DNA from 2 places in the Caulobacter sp. GW821-FHT12D05 genome. Region 1 is predicted to be linked to the other one. Evidence: riboswitches for the same ligand, from Rfam matches in the RefSeq annotation. Region 1 holds a riboswitch; the other holds the start of a gene.

Evidence for each region. A riboswitch is a leader RNA that binds a small molecule or an ion and turns the genes downstream of it on or off. The one in region 1 is predicted to bind glycine.
Region 2: another riboswitch for glycine. It lies ahead of gcvT (glycine cleavage system aminomethyltransferase GcvT); the one in region 1 lies ahead of AC1RRR_RS02305 (TonB-dependent receptor domain-containing protein).

The regions. Positions count from the first base shown of each region.
Region 1 is NZ_JBXAQO010000001.1:504,253-508,788, forward strand. Features, by position in the region: gene AC1RRR_RS02290 (sensor histidine kinase) at 1-524, opposite strand, end outside; gene AC1RRR_RS02295 (response regulator transcription factor) at 521-1,183, opposite strand; gene AC1RRR_RS02300 (ABC transporter substrate-binding protein) at 1,280-2,302, shown strand; glycine riboswitch at 2,570-2,660, shown strand; glycine riboswitch at 2,664-2,755, shown strand; gene AC1RRR_RS02305 (TonB-dependent receptor domain-containing protein) at 2,882-4,536, shown strand, end outside.
Region 2 is NZ_JBXAQO010000003.1:179,114-183,649, forward strand. Features, by position in the region: gene AC1RRR_RS13725 (zinc-dependent metalloprotease) at 1-1,666, shown strand, start outside; glycine riboswitch at 1,708-1,798, shown strand; gene gcvT (glycine cleavage system aminomethyltransferase GcvT) at 1,965-3,077, shown strand; partial or broken gene gcvH (glycine cleavage system protein GcvH) at 3,088-3,459, shown strand; gene gcvPA (aminomethyl-transferring glycine dehydrogenase subunit GcvPA) at 3,485-4,536, shown strand, end outside.

The sequences.
Region 1 (4,536 bases):
CCGGCGACCACGACCAGCAGCACCGGCAGGCCGATCAGGCTGGACAGCAGCTCGCGCTCGCTGGCCTTGCGCGAATCCAGGCTCTGAGCCACGGCCACGACGACGGGCTCGCGCACGCCTGGCACCAGCACCGTCGACTGGGCGATGCGCACCTCATAGCCGCGCATCCTGGCGTAGTTGAAGTTGGTCTCGTTCGGCGCGGGCGCGGGCAGACGGGGCAGGTCGCCATAGCCGGTGACCAGGCGCGGGCCCTGGCGCACAGCGTAGAACACCGCGTCGCGCTCGGGGCTGTCCAGCAAGCCCAGCGCCCAAGGCGGCAGGGCCACCTGGGCCTGGCCCTCGCGCACGCCGATCTGAGCGACGATCGAGGCCGCCGAGCCGGCCAGCAGGCGGTCCGACGACTTCTCGACGACGGCGTGGGCGGCCAGGGCGCCGGCCAGGGCGAGCGCCGCGCCCAGTAGGGCCAGGGGCGCGACCTGGGCCAGCAGCAGACGGCCAACCAGGCTGGGATGGGTGCGGCTCACGGGTCGAGCCGGTAGCCCACGCCGCGCAGGGTGCTGAGGCGCGGACCGTCCGGCGCCAGCTTGCGCCGCAGGCGGCCGACATGGATGTCCAGGGCGTTGGGCGAGGGATCCTGCTCGTCGGGAAAGACCTCTGCGGCCAGGCGTCCGCGCTCGACCACGCGGCCGGGGCGCGAAGCCAGCACCTTCAGCGCCGCCCACTCGCGCGGACGCAGGTCCAGCCGCCGCTCGCCGATCCAGGCCGCGCCGGCCTCCCAGTCGCAGGCCAGGGTCCCGACATGGATAGTGCGGGCCGCATAGCCGCTTTTGCGCCGGACCACGGCGCGCACGCGGGCCACCAGCTCGAACGGGTCGAAGGGCTTCAGCACATAGTCATCCGCGCCCATGTCCAGGCCGGCGATGCGGTCGTGCACGGCGTCGCGGGCCGTCAGCATGACAATCGGCGTCAGCACGCCTTCGCGGCGCAGCTGGCCCAGGATCTCGAAGCCGTCGATGTCGGGCAGGCCGATGTCCAGGACAATGGCCTCGAAGTCGCCGCCGGCGGCCAGGGCCAGGGCGGCTTCGCCGGTCTCGGCGCAGATCGCCTGGTGCCCCTCGCTCTCCAGCGTCGCGGTCAGCGAACGGCGTAGAGGCGGATCATCCTCGACAACGAGTATCTTCATCGGGGATGTAGGGACCGAACGCGGGAAGGAGAAAGCGCCATCCGACGCCGATTGCCACGAGCGGTCAAGAGACGCGGGCTGCTGGCCGCCGCGCTGATGCTCGCCTCGGCGCTGGCGGGCTGCGCGCCCAAGCATCCTGGGCAGGAGACGAGCGGCTGGGACGTACGCGCCGCCGAGCGCGAGGGCGAGGTCGTCGTCTACGCCAATACCGACGTCCACCAGGCGATCGGCGAAGGCTTCCAGCAGCGCTTCCCCAAGATCAAGGTCCGGTTCGTCGAACTGGCCGCCACGCCGATGCGCACGCGCCTGATCGCCGAGATCGACGCCAACAAGCCCGTCGGCGACGTCGCCTGGAGCTCGTCGATGGACATCCAGGTCAAGCTGATCAATGACGGCTACGCTCAGACCTATCGCAGTCCCGAGGCGAAGGGCCTGCCGGCCTGGGCGGTCTGGCGCGACCAGGGCTATGGCGTCACGGCCGAGCCGATCGTTTTCGCCTACAACAAGAAGGTGCTGAAGGCGTCGGAGGTCCCGCGCAGCCACGCGGCTCTGCTGGCGGCGTTGCGCGCTGACCCGGCGCGCTGGCGCGGCCGCATCGCCATGTACGATCCCGAAAAGAGCGGGGTCGGGTTCATGTACTTGTCCAGCGACCTGCAAGCCTATCCGGACGCTTGGGCGCTGTACGAGGAACTGGCCAAGTCGAAGCCGCACCTGTTCGTGCCGGGCGCGGCGCTGCTGAACGAGCTGTCGGGGCCGGGGTTGCTGGTGTTCAATATGAACGGCTTCTACGCTGACTGGTGGGCGCGCCATCGCAACCCTGACGTCGGCTATGTGGTGCCGACCGATTATCACCTGTCGATTTCGCGGGTGGCCTTCATCACCCGCTCGGCGCCGCATCCCAAGGCCGCGCGCGTTTTCCTGGATTATCTGATGTCCGAGGACGGCCAGAAGCGCCTGGCCGAGGCGCGGCTGACGCCGATCCGGCCGGTCGGCGGCGCGGCGACTCTTGGCCCCGGCGGACGGCCGATCCGCGTCGGGCCGGCCTTGCTGGCCAATTTCGACCAAGGCCGTCGAGCTGAATTGCTGGCCCGTTGGCGCAACGCCGCCGCCGGTCGGTGATATATGTGCAAATATTGGGCTTTTGGCGCCTATAGTTTGTGCATTCGTGGGCGAAACGCCTAAGCGTCGCTGTTTCTCGGGGGTCATGCCAAACGGTCCAAACTGTCACGGACCTGTCACGGCCACGAACCTGGGCGAGAGCCGACGAGCGAACCGCGTGGCCTCGGGTTGAGCTTGGGAATTTCCATCTCTCCGTTCATAAACCTGGTGGGCGTTTATGCCGCGCGAGCGGCTTTTGACGGGATCAAACGAAGCGTTCGTATTGCCCGGGTTCTCGCGGAAGAGATCGGGTTTCGGCCCGACGCCGAAGGCGCAACCGCCCCGGAAACGCTCAGGCACCAAGGACCGCAGAACACGAGGACGCTGGAAAGCAGGACCGCTCCATAAGCGAGCGGCCTCGCCGAAGGAGCAAGGGCGCACATGCGCCTGAATCTCTCAGGCCACGGGACAGCGGGGGCAGAGGAACGCCTGTGACGCCTGGAGGTGCTGACCTTCCGGCGACGCGCAACCGAACGCGGCCGAGCAACGGCCGTGGCGGGAGAGGGCGACTGTCGACTGCTGAAACAGAGGGGATCTCTTTTGAATTCTTCGCGTCAAACCCGTCGGAACCTGCTGCTGGGTTGCAGCCTCGTTCCCGCCGTCCTGGTCCTGCACGGCGCAGCCTTCGCTCAAGACGCGGCGGCTAAGGCCGACGACACGAGCGTTGGTGAGATCGTCGTCACCGCCTCGCGCATCGACCGCGCCGGCTTCCAGGCCCCGACCCCGACCGTGCGCGTCACCGCCCAGGACCTCGCCGTCGGCGCCCGTCCGAACGTGGCCGCCGCCCTGAACGACCTGCCGCAGTTCCGCGCCACCACCTCGCCGCAGACCACCGGCACCAACACCGGCGCTGGCAACGCTCCGGTCGACCTGCGTGGCCTCGGCATCAACCGCACCCTGGTGCTGCTGGATGGCCGTCGCTTCTCGGGCGAGAACGACCTCAACATGATCCCCAGCGTGCTGCTGAAGGGCGTGGACGTCGTGACCGGCGGCGCCTCGGCCGCCTGGGGTTCGGGCGCCGTCGCCGGCGTCGTCAACCTGTCCATCGACCGCACCTTCACCGGCTTCAAGTTCGGCATCGAAGGCGGCGAGTCGTCCTTTGACGACGCCAAGCAGATCCGCGTCGAAGGCGCGGCCGGCACGACCTTCGCCAATGGCCGCGGCCACTTCGTCATCGGCGGCGAATATCTCGACAACGACGGCGTCATTCCGAAGAACAGTCGCCCGAACATCGGCCGCTGGGCCACCATCTCGAACGGCGCGGGCCGCTTCATCCTGGCGCCCGACGTCGGCTTCGCGAATGCGGCCCCGGGCGGCCTGATCATGTCGGGCGTGCTGCGCGGCCAGACCTTCAATCCGGACGGCACCCTGCGCGCCTTCGACTACGGTACGGTGCAGGGCACGAACTCGATCGGTGGCGAAGGCCCCTCGAACGACGACCTGTCGCCGCTGGTCACGCCGCAGAAGCGCTACGCCACCATGGCCAGCGCCACCTACGACCTGACCGACAAGGTCAAGCTGACGGCCGAGCTGCGTCGCTCGCGGATGTGGAACAACTACATCTGGTTCGGCGACCACAACCGCGGCAACCTGACGATCAAGTCGGACAACGCCTTCCTGCCGACGGCGGTGAAGACGGCGATGGCCGCTGCGGGCCAGACCACCTTCACGATGGGTCGCTTCAACACCGAGGCCTATCCGACGATCGACTTCGAGCGCGTCTCGACCCAGGGCACGATCGCCCTGGACGGCGAGCTCGACGGTGGCTGGCGCTGGAGCGCCTACTACAGCCACGGCGAGCAGGAAAACAACATCGACACCCCTGGGTTCTTCCTGACCCAGAACTACGCCAACGCCGTCGACTCGGTGATCAGCCCGACCACCGGCCAGGCGGTCTGCCGGATCGCCCTGAGCAACCCGACGACCAACTGCGTGCCGATCAACCTGTTCGGACAGGGCGCGCCCTCGCAGGCGGCGCTGGCTTACGTCACCGGCACGCCGTCGATGCGTGAAACCAGCAAGCTGGACGTCGGCGGCTTCAGCCTGCGCGGCGAGCCCTTCTCGCTGCCGGCCGGTCCGGTCTCGATCGCTGTCGGCGCCGAGGCCCGCAAGGAGTCTGTCGATCGCACGGTCGGCGCTCTGGACACCGCCAAGGCCTTCACCTCGTTCAGCTTCTCGGCCATGGCCGGCAGCTT
Region 2 (4,536 bases), on a different contig from region 1:
CTATCGCCTGGCGCACCGCTTCCGCCTGGAGAAGACCGATCCCGCCGCCGCCCGGTCGCCGGTCAAGAAGCCGATTGTCTTCTATGTCGACCGCGCCGCGCCCGAGCCGGTGCGCTCGGCCCTGGTCGAGGGCGGACGCTGGTGGAACCAGGCGTTCGAGGCGGCCGGCTTCATCGACGCCTTCAAGGTCGAGGTGCTGCCCGATGGGGTCAGCCCGCTGGACGCCCGCTACAACGTCGTCAACTGGGTGCACCGCCAGACGCGCGGTTGGTCCTACGGCCACGCGGTGGTCGATCCGCGCACCGGCGAGATCATCAAGGGCGACGTCCTCTTGGGCTCGGACCGCATCCGCCAGGATCGGCTGATCTTCGAGGGCCTGCTGGGCGCCGACAAGACCGGGACGGGCGGCCCCAACGATCCGATCGAGATTTCGCTGGCCCGCATCCGCCAGCTGTCGCCGCATGAGATCGGCCACTCGATCGGCTTGCAGCACAATTTCGCGGCCAGCACCTATGCCGGCCGCGCCTCGGTCATGGACTATCCGGGGCCGAAGGTCGCCATCAAGGACGGCCAGCTGGACTTCTCCGACGCCTACGGGCGCGGGATCGGGGCCTGGGACAAGTTCGTGATCGACTGGCTGTACGGCGTGGCCCCAGCGGGCGTCGACGAGAAGGCCTGGCTGAAGGCCAAGGCCGACAAGAGCCAGGCCGAGGGCCTGCGCTATGTCTCCGACGAGGACGCGCGGGGGCAGGATACGCCGCACCCGCTGGGCGCGGTCTGGGACAACGGCGCCGATCCGGTCGCCGAGCTCGACCAGACCATGGCGGTGCGCAAGATCGCCCTGGACCGTTTCGGCCTCGGCAACCTGCCCAAGGGCGCTTCGGTCGCCGACCTGCGCCGCATCGTCGTGCCGATCTACATCTTCCATCGTTACCAGGTCGACGCGACGGCCAAGCTGGTCGGCGGGGTCGACTTCACCTACGGCGCGCAGGGCGATGGCCATGAGGCCAGCAAGCCGGTCCCGGCCGCCCGCCAGGCCGCTGCGATCGACGCTCTGCTGAAGACGGTGACGCCGGCCGCGCTGGACCTCTCCGACAAGACCCTGGATGTCCTGACCTCGGGCCAATCGCAGGGAACCGACCACGCCTACGAGATCGAGACCTTCCAGCAGGGTCCGGTGTTTGACCTGCCCGCCACAGCCGAGGTCGCGGCCGACATGGTCTGGAGCGATCTCTTCGCGCCGGCGCGCCTGAACCGCCTGGTCGAGGCCAAGCGTCGTGACGCCGCCCAGCCGGGCGTCGAGGGGCTGCTGGACAAGGCCCTGGCCTTCGCTGCCTTCGACGGTAAGGCGACCGGTCGCCAAGCCGAACTGGCTCGCCGCGTGCGTCAGCGCATGGTGGTCAGCCTGGCCGACGCCCTGGCCGACAAGAGCCTGTCGCCGACCGCCGCCGCCGTGATCCGCGCGCGCCTGGCCGACTGGGGCAAGGGGCTGACGGCAGCAGCGACCGGCGGCGCGGCCGACCGCGCCCAGGCTCGCGCGCTGGCCGGGATCGTCGCCGACGAGAGCGGCGGTCGCCTGGCCGCCCTGGTCGAGGACGGCAAGGCCAAGGTTGTCACCCCGCCCGGTCCGCCGATCGGCGAGGACGACTGGTTCGGGGATCTTTAGGCCGCGCTTGACTCAGGGGCAGCCCTCCCGCATTGACCCCGACGACCCTCGCGGGAGACGTCGGGATTCGCTCCCGAGGCCGAAGGCGCAACCGCCCCGGAAACGCTCAGGCAAAAGGACCGCGCGGGTTTAGAAACGCTGGAAAGCAGTCGCTCGAAAGAGTGGCTCGCCGAAGGAGCAAGGCCGACCTCAAACAGCAGAGGGGGAAGGCCGGAATCTCTCAGGCACAAGGGACAGCGGGGGCGCGACCAACCGGCGGACGCCGGTCGTCTCGCCGACCCCGCTAGGAGCCCGCACAGTGTCCGATCAAGACCTCAAGAAGACCCCCTTGTTCGACGCCCACGTGGCGCTGGGCGCGCGCATGGTGCCGTTCGCCGGCTACTCCATGCCGGTGCAGTACAAGGACGGGGTGCTGAAAGAGCACCTCTGGACCCGCGAGCACGCTGGCCTGTTCGACGTCTCGCACATGGGCCAGGCCCGCCTGCGCGGCGAGAACCCCGCCAAGAGCTTCGAGAAGGTCGTCTCGGCCGACTACCAGGGCCTGAAGGCTGGCAAGCAGCGCTACGGCGTGCTGCTGAATGCCGAGGGCGGGATCATCGACGACCTGATGACCGCGCGTCCCGACGACGACGGCCTGTTCGTGGTGGTCAACGGCGCCTGCAAGGACAACGACTACAAGATCATCGCCGACGCCCTGGCCGGCGAGGCCACGGTGACCCGTCTGAAAGACCGCGCGCTGCTGGCGCTGCAAGGTCCGGAAGCCGCCGCCGTGCTGGCCGCGCATGTGCCGGAAGCCGCTGGCATGGTGTTCATGGACACTGTCGCCCTGGCCGCCTTCGGCGTCGACGCGATCATCTCGCGCTCGGGCTACACGGGCGAGGACGGCTACGAGATCTCGGTCCCAGCCGACGCCGCCGAGGGCATCTGGAACACCCTGCTGGCCGACGAACGCGTCAAGCCGATCGGCCTGGGCGCCCGCGACAGCCTGCGCCTGGAAGCGGGCCTGCCGCTGTACGGCCACGACCTGGACGAGACCGTCTCGCCGATTGAGGGCGGGCTGAACTTCGCCGTCGGCAAATCGCGCCGCGAGGCCGGCGACTATCTGGGCGCGGCCCGGATCGGCAAGGAACTGGCCGGCGAACTCTCGCGCGTCCGCGTCAATCTCAAGGTGCTGGAAGGCGCCCCGGCTCGTGAAGGCGCCGAGATCGCCGACGAAGCGGGCAATGTCATCGGCAAGGTGACCAGCGGCGGCTTCGCGCCCTCGCTCGGCTTCCCCATCGCCATCGGTTTCGCCCCGCCGGCCTATGCGGTCGTGGGCGCGAAGCTCAAGGTCATCGTTCGTGGAAAGCAGGCCGCTGCAGAAGTGGTCGCCACCCCGTTCGTTCCGAACCGTTACGTCCGCAAACTCTAATCAAGGGCCGACAGAGATGCGTTTCACCAAAGATCATGAATGGGTCGTCGTCCAAGGCGACGTCGCCACCGTCGGCATCACCGCCTACGCCGCCGAGCAACTGGGCGACGTGGTGTTCGTCGAAGTGCCGGAAGCCGGCAAGACCGTGAAACAGGGCGAGAACCTCGCCGTCGTCGAGAGCGTCAAGGCCGCCTCGGACGTCTACGCCCCGGTGTCGGGTGAAGTCGTCGAAGGCAATGCCGAGCTGGGCGATGCGCCGGAAACCGTCAACGCCCTGCCGGAAAGCGGCGGCTGGTTCGCCAAGATCAAGCTGTCGAACCCGGCCGAGGTCGACGCCCTGATGGACCGCGATGCCTACGAAGCGTTCCTGAGCACCCTCTAACTTTCGACCCCACGAAAGCAGATCAATGCGTTACCTCCCCCTGACCCCCGAAGACCGCGTCGAGATGCTCGGTGCGATCGGCGTGACGTCGATCGACGACCTGTTCGTCGACGTGCCGGCTTCGGCCCGCCGCGACGGAACCGTCGACCTGCCGCTGCATGCCGGCGAAATCGAAGTCGAGCGCGAGATGGCGGGCCTGGCCCGTCGCAACCGTTCGGCGGGGGAGGGACCGTTCTTCTGCGGGGCCGGCGCCTATCGCCACCACGTGCCGGCCACGGTCGACCACATCATCCAGCGGTCGGAATTCCTGACCAGCTACACGCCCTACCAGCCGGAAATCGCCCAAGGGACTCTTCAGGTACTCTTCGAGTTCCAGACCCAGGTCGCGGCCCTGACCGGCATGGAGGTGGCCAACGCCTCGCTCTATGACGGCTCGACCGGCGCGGCCGAGGCCGTGATGATGGCCCAGCGCGTCACCCGCCGGAACAAGGCGGTGATGTCGGGCGGCGTCCACCCGCACTACATCGAGACCATCGAGACCCTGGCCCACGCGGCCGGCGTCACGACCCAGGCCATGCCGGCCGCGGTCGACGCCGAGGATGCGGTGATCGCCGCCATCGACGCCGACACCGCCTGCGTCGTCGTCCAGACCCCGAACGTGTTCGGCACGGTCACGGACGTCACCAAGATCGCCGAGGCTGCTCACGCCGCCGGCGCGCTGCTGATCGTGGTCACCACCGAGGCCGTCTCGTACGGCCTGCTGAAGTCGCCCGGCGAAATGGGCGCCGACATCGCCGTGGCCGAGGGCCAGTCGATCGGCAATGGCCTGAACTTCGGCGGTCCCTATGTCGGTCTCTTCGCCTGCAAGGAAAAGTTCGTCCGCCAGATGCCGGGCCGCCTGTGCGGCGAGACGGTCGACGCCGATGGCAAGCGCGGTTTCGTGCTGACCCTGTCGACCCGCGAGCAGCACATTCGCCGCGACAAGGCGACCTCGAACATCTGCACCAACAGCGGCCTGTGCGCCCTGGCCTTCTCGATCCACATGAGCCTGCTCGGTGAGACCGGTCTGCGCCAGCT